Regions from separate parts of the Blautia segnis genome, predicted to be linked through region 2. Evidence: riboswitches for the same ligand, from Rfam matches in the RefSeq annotation. Region 2 holds a riboswitch; the other holds the start of a gene.
The links. A riboswitch is a leader RNA that binds a small molecule or an ion and turns the genes downstream of it on or off. The one in region 2 is predicted to bind tetrahydrofolate.
Positions count from the first base shown of each region.

Region 1: another riboswitch for tetrahydrofolate. It lies ahead of H8S54_RS07785 (folate family ECF transporter S component); the one in region 2 lies ahead of folE (GTP cyclohydrolase I FolE).

Region 1 covers NZ_JACOOT010000017.1:73,269-76,670, forward strand. Annotated here, with positions in the region: gene H8S54_RS07770 (amidohydrolase family protein) at 1-155, shown strand, start outside; gene H8S54_RS07775 (hypothetical protein) at 136-1,281, opposite strand; gene H8S54_RS07780 (hypothetical protein) at 1,281-1,502, opposite strand; THF riboswitch at 1,691-1,791, shown strand; gene H8S54_RS07785 (folate family ECF transporter S component) at 1,878-2,438, shown strand; gene H8S54_RS07790 (GNAT family N-acetyltransferase) at 2,632-3,393, opposite strand.
Region 2 covers NZ_JACOOT010000019.1:15,594-18,995, forward strand. Annotated here, with positions in the region: gene H8S54_RS08260 (hypothetical protein) at 1-143, opposite strand, end outside; gene H8S54_RS08265 (hypothetical protein) at 147-584, opposite strand; gene H8S54_RS08270 (FKBP-type peptidyl-prolyl cis-trans isomerase) at 852-1,727, opposite strand; THF riboswitch at 1,903-1,999, shown strand; gene folE (GTP cyclohydrolase I FolE) at 2,170-2,727, shown strand; gene H8S54_RS08280 (HD domain-containing protein) at 2,724-3,221, shown strand; gene folP (dihydropteroate synthase) at 3,256-3,402, shown strand, end outside.

The DNA.
Region 1 (3,402 bases), on a different contig from region 2:
GTGATGCCGGCGCTTATATGGTGCCTCATGGAACCGGACTTCTTGAAGAATACCGTGCGTTTTGCGAAATTCTGGGAGAGACGGAACAAATGAAAGACTGGCTGCGAGACGGAGAAAAAAGAATTCAGGACACCTTTAAGCGTCCTGAATCTTGATGGATGTGTAGATATTGGATTGTTTTGATTTCGTTGGATCAAAGGTAATGAGGATGTTGGCGCCGGCAGCAAGACCGCTGGTAGATGTGTCCGATGCTCCTTCTGTAAAGCAGGTGATCGTTGCACCGTCCCCGGTCTGAATGGTTACGGTATTGGAGGTATGCCCTATAATGGTACCGTTGACTGTATAGGTAAGACCTCGGCTTCTGAAAGAATCCGGATCATCTCCTGTGACAGCAGTGACGGTGACGCCATTCAGGGTATTTTCCTGATATTGTCCCTGGTACGTGATGGACACGTAGGAGCCAGGTGCAGTACCTCCTTTGAAGTAAGAGGGGATCTGCGACAAATCTATATTTAGGGAACTGTCAGAACCAGGAGGAGATACAGTCAGGATATTGGAAGAAATATTCTGGACAGTTGCATGAAGCTGCTGCTCCTGGGGAACATCTGTGGAAGCCTCCTGAGTTGGCTCCAGGGTTGGTGTAGGATCCGGCAAAGTCAGAGGGTCAATGTCGGAGACACTTAATACCTTCAGATGGCTGGCATTCAGGGACGCATCCCCATCAGACCCGGATGAAAATTCTCCTTTAAAATTGATATAGACCCACGCACCTTGCCGAATACCGCCCTGATAATACTGTTCAGTTCCGGTTATTGGATAGGTGGCTGTCTTTCCTTGTTCATCTTTTATGGTGATGGTATTCGGTGTCAGTCCCTGTACTTCTCCATAAGCCTTGCGTACTTCCAGCTGATTTTTCTTGTGGAAGTCATCGACGACCTTTAGGGCTTTCACTGTGCTGGTATCTTCGCTGGAAAGCTGTCCCTCATAGATCACGCTGATCTCATCTCCGGTGATCATGCCGTCTTCACACTCAAGCGTGGCCTCAGATAAATCAAAGATATAGGTCTGTTCCTGGCTGCTCATAGTCAGGGCAGCACCGGTAAAGTCCTGAAGGATGCCTTTGACTTCATCCATATAGACACGCTGTCCTGGGGCTTCTGAAGTTTCCTGGACCGTATTTTGTGAAGTGTCTACATAGTCGGTAATGGCATCGCGGACTACGCATCCGGATAGTGAGAGCAGTGCACAGGAACAAACAAGTAGCTGGGTAAATTTTTTCATTAGTGTTTCATATCCTCCGAATCCAGAAATGGCACAGGAAGAAAATCAAAAACCTGTCGGCAGGCATCCCATTCTTCGCGGGTGTGCGGCATACGGTAGCCCAGTCCTGTGCATTCTGTAGTGGCATTGGTATTCAGGTAATTATCATAAAAAACATTGTACGGATTATGGCAGGAAGGCTGCTGGCTTTCTTGTAATTGGACAGAATATTTTGTGCTCATATAAAGACTCCTTTTTCTGGAAATTTACTCTTAACAGAGATTACTTTTAGAATATGCCAAAAGCGAAGGAGTATACACAAAATACACTGTCAATTGCGAAACTATAATCCGTCATTCAGTGTGAATATTATAACAAAAACGTATTGAAATTTCCATATTTTGTGCTATAATCGGCTTAAATAAATAATAGCGAAGTAGGAATTTATGCGTCAAGTGTTCACTGGCTGGGGAGTCGCCGTGAAACGAAAAGCAGTAGGCTGCTTACGATATATTTTCCGCACCCGTTGCTACATATGAGAACATCTCATAATGTGGAGGGATTATTATTTATGGTAACTACTCTGTTATTTTAATCATTATGGAGGTGTTTTTATTATGCGTAAAAACAAACAGACATGGAGCGTTAAGACGCTTGTATTTCTGGCACTGCTGGTTGCAATCCAGCTGGTTTTATCCCGTGTGCTGGTAATTGACCTTGGTGTATACCGTATTACACTTGGAACTATCGCAACTGTACTTGCCGGTCTTTGGATGGGGCCTGTTGCAGGCGGTGTAGAAGGCGGCGTGGCAGACATCATCGGATGTTTCATGAAAGGCTATGGCGTGAATCCTCTGATCACTTTATCTGCAATCACCTGGGGCGTAGTTGCCGGAGCAGCAGGCAAGCTGATGGCTGAGAAGAGCCGCAAGGTGAAAACTGTGATCATGTGCGCTGGAATCGTAATTTCCGGTGTGGTAGGAACCCTTGGATTTACCACTGCAGGTCTTGTCATGATCGGTTCTAATTTTTATGCGATCATGCCGGGACGTCTTGTGCAGTTTGCAATTATGACTCCAATTTACTGCGTGCTGACCAGTCTTCTTTATTTCAGCCCGCTGACCAGCATGGTTGTAGGAAATGTAAGATCAGCCAATCTGCAGAAAAAGACAGTATAAGACTGAGTAATTCATTTATAAATACATAACTTAACAGCATTACCCAATAAAAATCAAATATAGTATTTTATAAAAATACGATTCCCCCAAAAAAGACTGTGAAGATGTGCCCTGTTGACGGCACGGTTCACAGTCTTTTACGATTTAAGTATTTGAAAAAAATTGAAACAAAATCACATAATTACTTGATTGTTTAGACACGGTCAGTCTGGGTCTGAACGCGGAACCAGTATGTATAGACAAAATTCAGCCCAAGGGATTCATAAAGGCTGCGCGCAGGAGTGTTTCCCTCTACGACCTGAAGATAGGCACGTGTGGCACCTTTTTTCTTTCCTTCTTTGAGCAGTGCAGTGCAGATCTGGCGTGCATATCCCTTGTGGCGGAAATCCTCCCGTACATGAATGGCGTATAAGCCAATGTAATCACGGTCCAGAATGCCAAGCCCTGTGGCAATGATTTTTCCATTATTCCAGATAGAAGCACAGATAGTATCCTTCACAATTGCATGATACATAGAAGGAACCACTGCCCGGTGAACCGGATTTATGGTTCCCTTTAAATCGAAAAGACTCTCAATCCAGATATCCGGAATGTCATCCGTAAGCGTTACCAGATCATAGGAAGCGGACAAATCCGCATGCTCCAGATCAGCTGCCATAACATTGGTGGTATGCTGAATCTCATAGCCGCGGTTTTCCAGAACATAATCAAAATCCGGGGAAACCAGCGGACTGATCTTGAAAATAGCAGGGCTTCCAAGACGGGCATATTCCTGCTCACAGAAAGATACCTTTTCTCTCCAGGAAAGCGTGGAGGTGCCGAACTGTTCCACACTGTTGGTACGATGCGTATAAAAATAAGAAAAACGAAGAATCCATCCGTCATAAAGTTCCATTTTATGAGAGGGCCATGCATTCAGCGACATATCTTCGATTTCTTTAATTATTTTATCCATTTAAAAAAC
Region 2 (3,402 bases):
GTCAGGCAGTAATCGGAATCTTCCGTGTTTGGGCTGTCCTGGCATACCAGCAGGTCAGGTGTCTGGGAAATAATGTCCAGTGCACGAACACTGTGTTCATTATAATAACAAAATGTGCTGTCGAATATCTCATAGTCGAACACTTCCTAGTCTTCAACAGATATAACCTTATCTTCAGAAAGGAACAGGTCAGATTCCACATTCAGAACGTAGCCCTTGTCCGAAGCTTCTCCGTCTAAAAAGAAAATGCCTATACAGGTATCATCTCCGTAAGCATAGTAAAGGATGGTATCCTCAGATTTAAAAACCGAAAAGCTGGTGATTTCACCTGTATCTGCATCTGTCTCAAAGGTTCCATCCGGATGAATGCACAAATCCGTATTCTCCTCACGTTGAGACATGGTTACATGGCAGTCTCCATTGGAATCAAAGCTTGCTTCATATGAGAATTCTGCTTCTGCAAGCAGCCAATGACCTTTTAGATCGCTGCCTGTAAGCGTTATGTCATTCCCGGCGAAAAGAGTTGCAGGAGTAAAGCAGATTGTAAGGATTGCAGCTGCTGGTATCAAAACTTTTTTTAACATGGAAAAACCTCCTGTAGCTGATATAATAGATTATAAAGCTATTATATCAGCCACAGGAGGGAATGAAAAGAGGCATGGTTGCAAAACTTTCCCAAAACCTGTTCACACAGCATGAACATTACCCTCTCGAATTGTGTGGATTAATAAATTTTTGCACAAAAAAAGCAGACAAAGGGATTCTTCTTAGACCCCATTGTCTGCTTTTCGCACAAAAATCATATTCGGTATTATAACCTGCATTGTTTTTATAATCAAGAAAAAACTATGTTATTTTACTTCAACAAGCTCGATTCTGAAGTTCAGTTCTTTTCCTGCCATTTCATGATTGGCATCAAAGGTAATGGTCTTCTCTTCCTTCGCTGTTACCTTAACCGGGAAAGGCTGTCCAAACTGATTAGACAAGTATACCTGCTGTCCTACAGTAAGATCCTCAGAACCTGGAAGCTGTGCGATTTCAACAGTAAAGATCGCATCCGGGTTAGGCAGCCCATATGCTTCCTCCGGCATCAGATGAACATCTACCACCTGACCTACCTCCATATTTGCAACTGCCGCATCGAAGCCTTTGATCATCTGTCCGGCTCCGCAAATGAATTCTAGCGGTTCCCCGCGGTCATAGGAGGAATCAAATTGAGTTCCGTCGTTAAAGGTTCCTCTGTAATGAGTGCGGCAGGTCTTTCCAACATTCGGTCCGGTGATCACAGGCTTAGAGCCGCATCCGCCGCAGCTGCCACCACAGGAGCCGCCATCTTCGTGGCTTCCACAGGAATGACCCTCCTCGTGATCTCCACAGGAATGGCCTTCCTCATGGTGATGGTGATTACAGTTGGCACCTGTTGATACAAGCTCACCGCGCAGGTAAGCCTCTACAGCCTGATCTGCATCTCCATTTGCTCCGGAGCATACTTCCACGCCAGCCTCTTTAAGAGCTGTCTGTGCTCCGCCGCCAAGACCACCGCAAATCAGCACATCAATGCCCTGCTCTCCAAGAAGTCCGGCAAGAGCGCCATGACCTAATCCATTGGAGCTGATCACTTCACTGGAAATGATCTTGTTATCCGCTACCTCATATACCTTAAAAAACTCTGTTTTTCCAAAATGCTGGAAAATATTTCCATTGTCGTATGTTGCTGCAATTTTCATATGTACAATCCTCCATTAATCATATGAGTTATAGTATAACGTGATAAGAGAATAAAAGCAAGGGGTGTTCTTTTAAGGACCCGGCAAATCCTTTTGGAAATTTTTTAATAAAATAATTAAAAAATCTTTTCTGTTGTTTCATAACGTGTTATACTTACTTTCGAATTGAATGATATGCAAAATAGGATTTTATGCGTTAAGTGTTCGGTGAATGGGGAGTTGTCACTGAAACGAAAAGCACGTCTTACGGTATATTATCCGCACCCGTTGCAAGCACTATAAGAGGATATCTCATATTGTGTCAGACAGTGTTTGGAAATTACGTCCAAACACTCTTTAGGGAATGTTTTCGACATACATTCTATCACAATTGGAGATATCCTTTTTCTTTTTGATATTAAAAGGATAATCTCCACAGCAAAATACAAAGGAGGTTATTTTAATGGTTGACAAACAAAAGGTAGAAGAGGCGATTCGTTTGCTTCTTGAGGGAATTGGCGAGGATATTACACGAGAAGGTCTGATTGATACTCCGGACAGAATCGCACGTATGTGTGAGGAAATCTATGGCGGTCTTGACCAGGAGGCTGACAAGCATTTGTTAAAACAGTTTCCGGTAGAGAACAATGAGATCGTATTGGAAAAAGACATTACTTTTTATTCTATGTGTGAGCATCATCTTATGCCCTTCTATGGGAAGGCACATCTTGCCTATATTCCGGACGGAAAAGTCACCGGCTTAAGCAAGCTGGCGCGCACAGTAGAGGTTTACGCCCGAAGACCACAGATTCAGGAACGGCTTACCGTACAGATCGCAGATGCGCTGGAACGTGCCCTTGCACCTAAGGGAATCATGGTAATGCTGGAGGCAGAGCATACCTGCATGACCATGCGCGGGGTTAAGAAGCCAGGAAGCAAAACCATCACCACTGTAACCAGAGGCGCTTTTAAGGAAGATAAGGAATTACAGAAAATGTTCCTTTCTATGGTTGGAAAATGAGCAGCTTCATATCCGAAACAAACCGTATTAATTTAATCTGGCAGCATCCCCTTTACCAGGAACACTGCCGGAAGATACAGGAGCTTGAAAGAGACCGGATTTTCTGCAGGCATACACCGGAGCATTTTCTGGATGTTGCAAGGCTGATGTATATTTATTCTCTGGAAGAAAAGCTTAATATATCCAGAGACATTATTTATGCTGCTGCTCTTCTTCATGATATTGGACGGGCGCAGCAATACACCTTTGATATTCCCCATGATACTGCAGGAGTAAAAATTGCAGAGGAAATTCTGGCAGAGCTTCCGTTTACTGAGCAGGAAAAAGAAGAAATACTCTCAGCAATCGGTCAGCACAGAACTGAGGCTGACGGTAATGCTCTGTCCCTTCTTTTATACAAGGCCGACAAAAAATCCAGAAATTGCTTTTTATGCGCCCAGGTTTCTGAATGCTACTGGCCTTCTGAGAAAAAAAACATGAAAATTGAATACTGATAGAAAAATAAAATAGGAAGGATGGTTTTTGCTTATGAAAATCGGAAACCGTTTATTTGATACAGAAAATCATACTTACATAATGGGTATCTTAAATGTTACACCTGATTCCTTTTCCGATGGGGGAAAATGGAATCATATAGATGAAGCCTTAAGACATACAGAGAATATGATTGCAGAG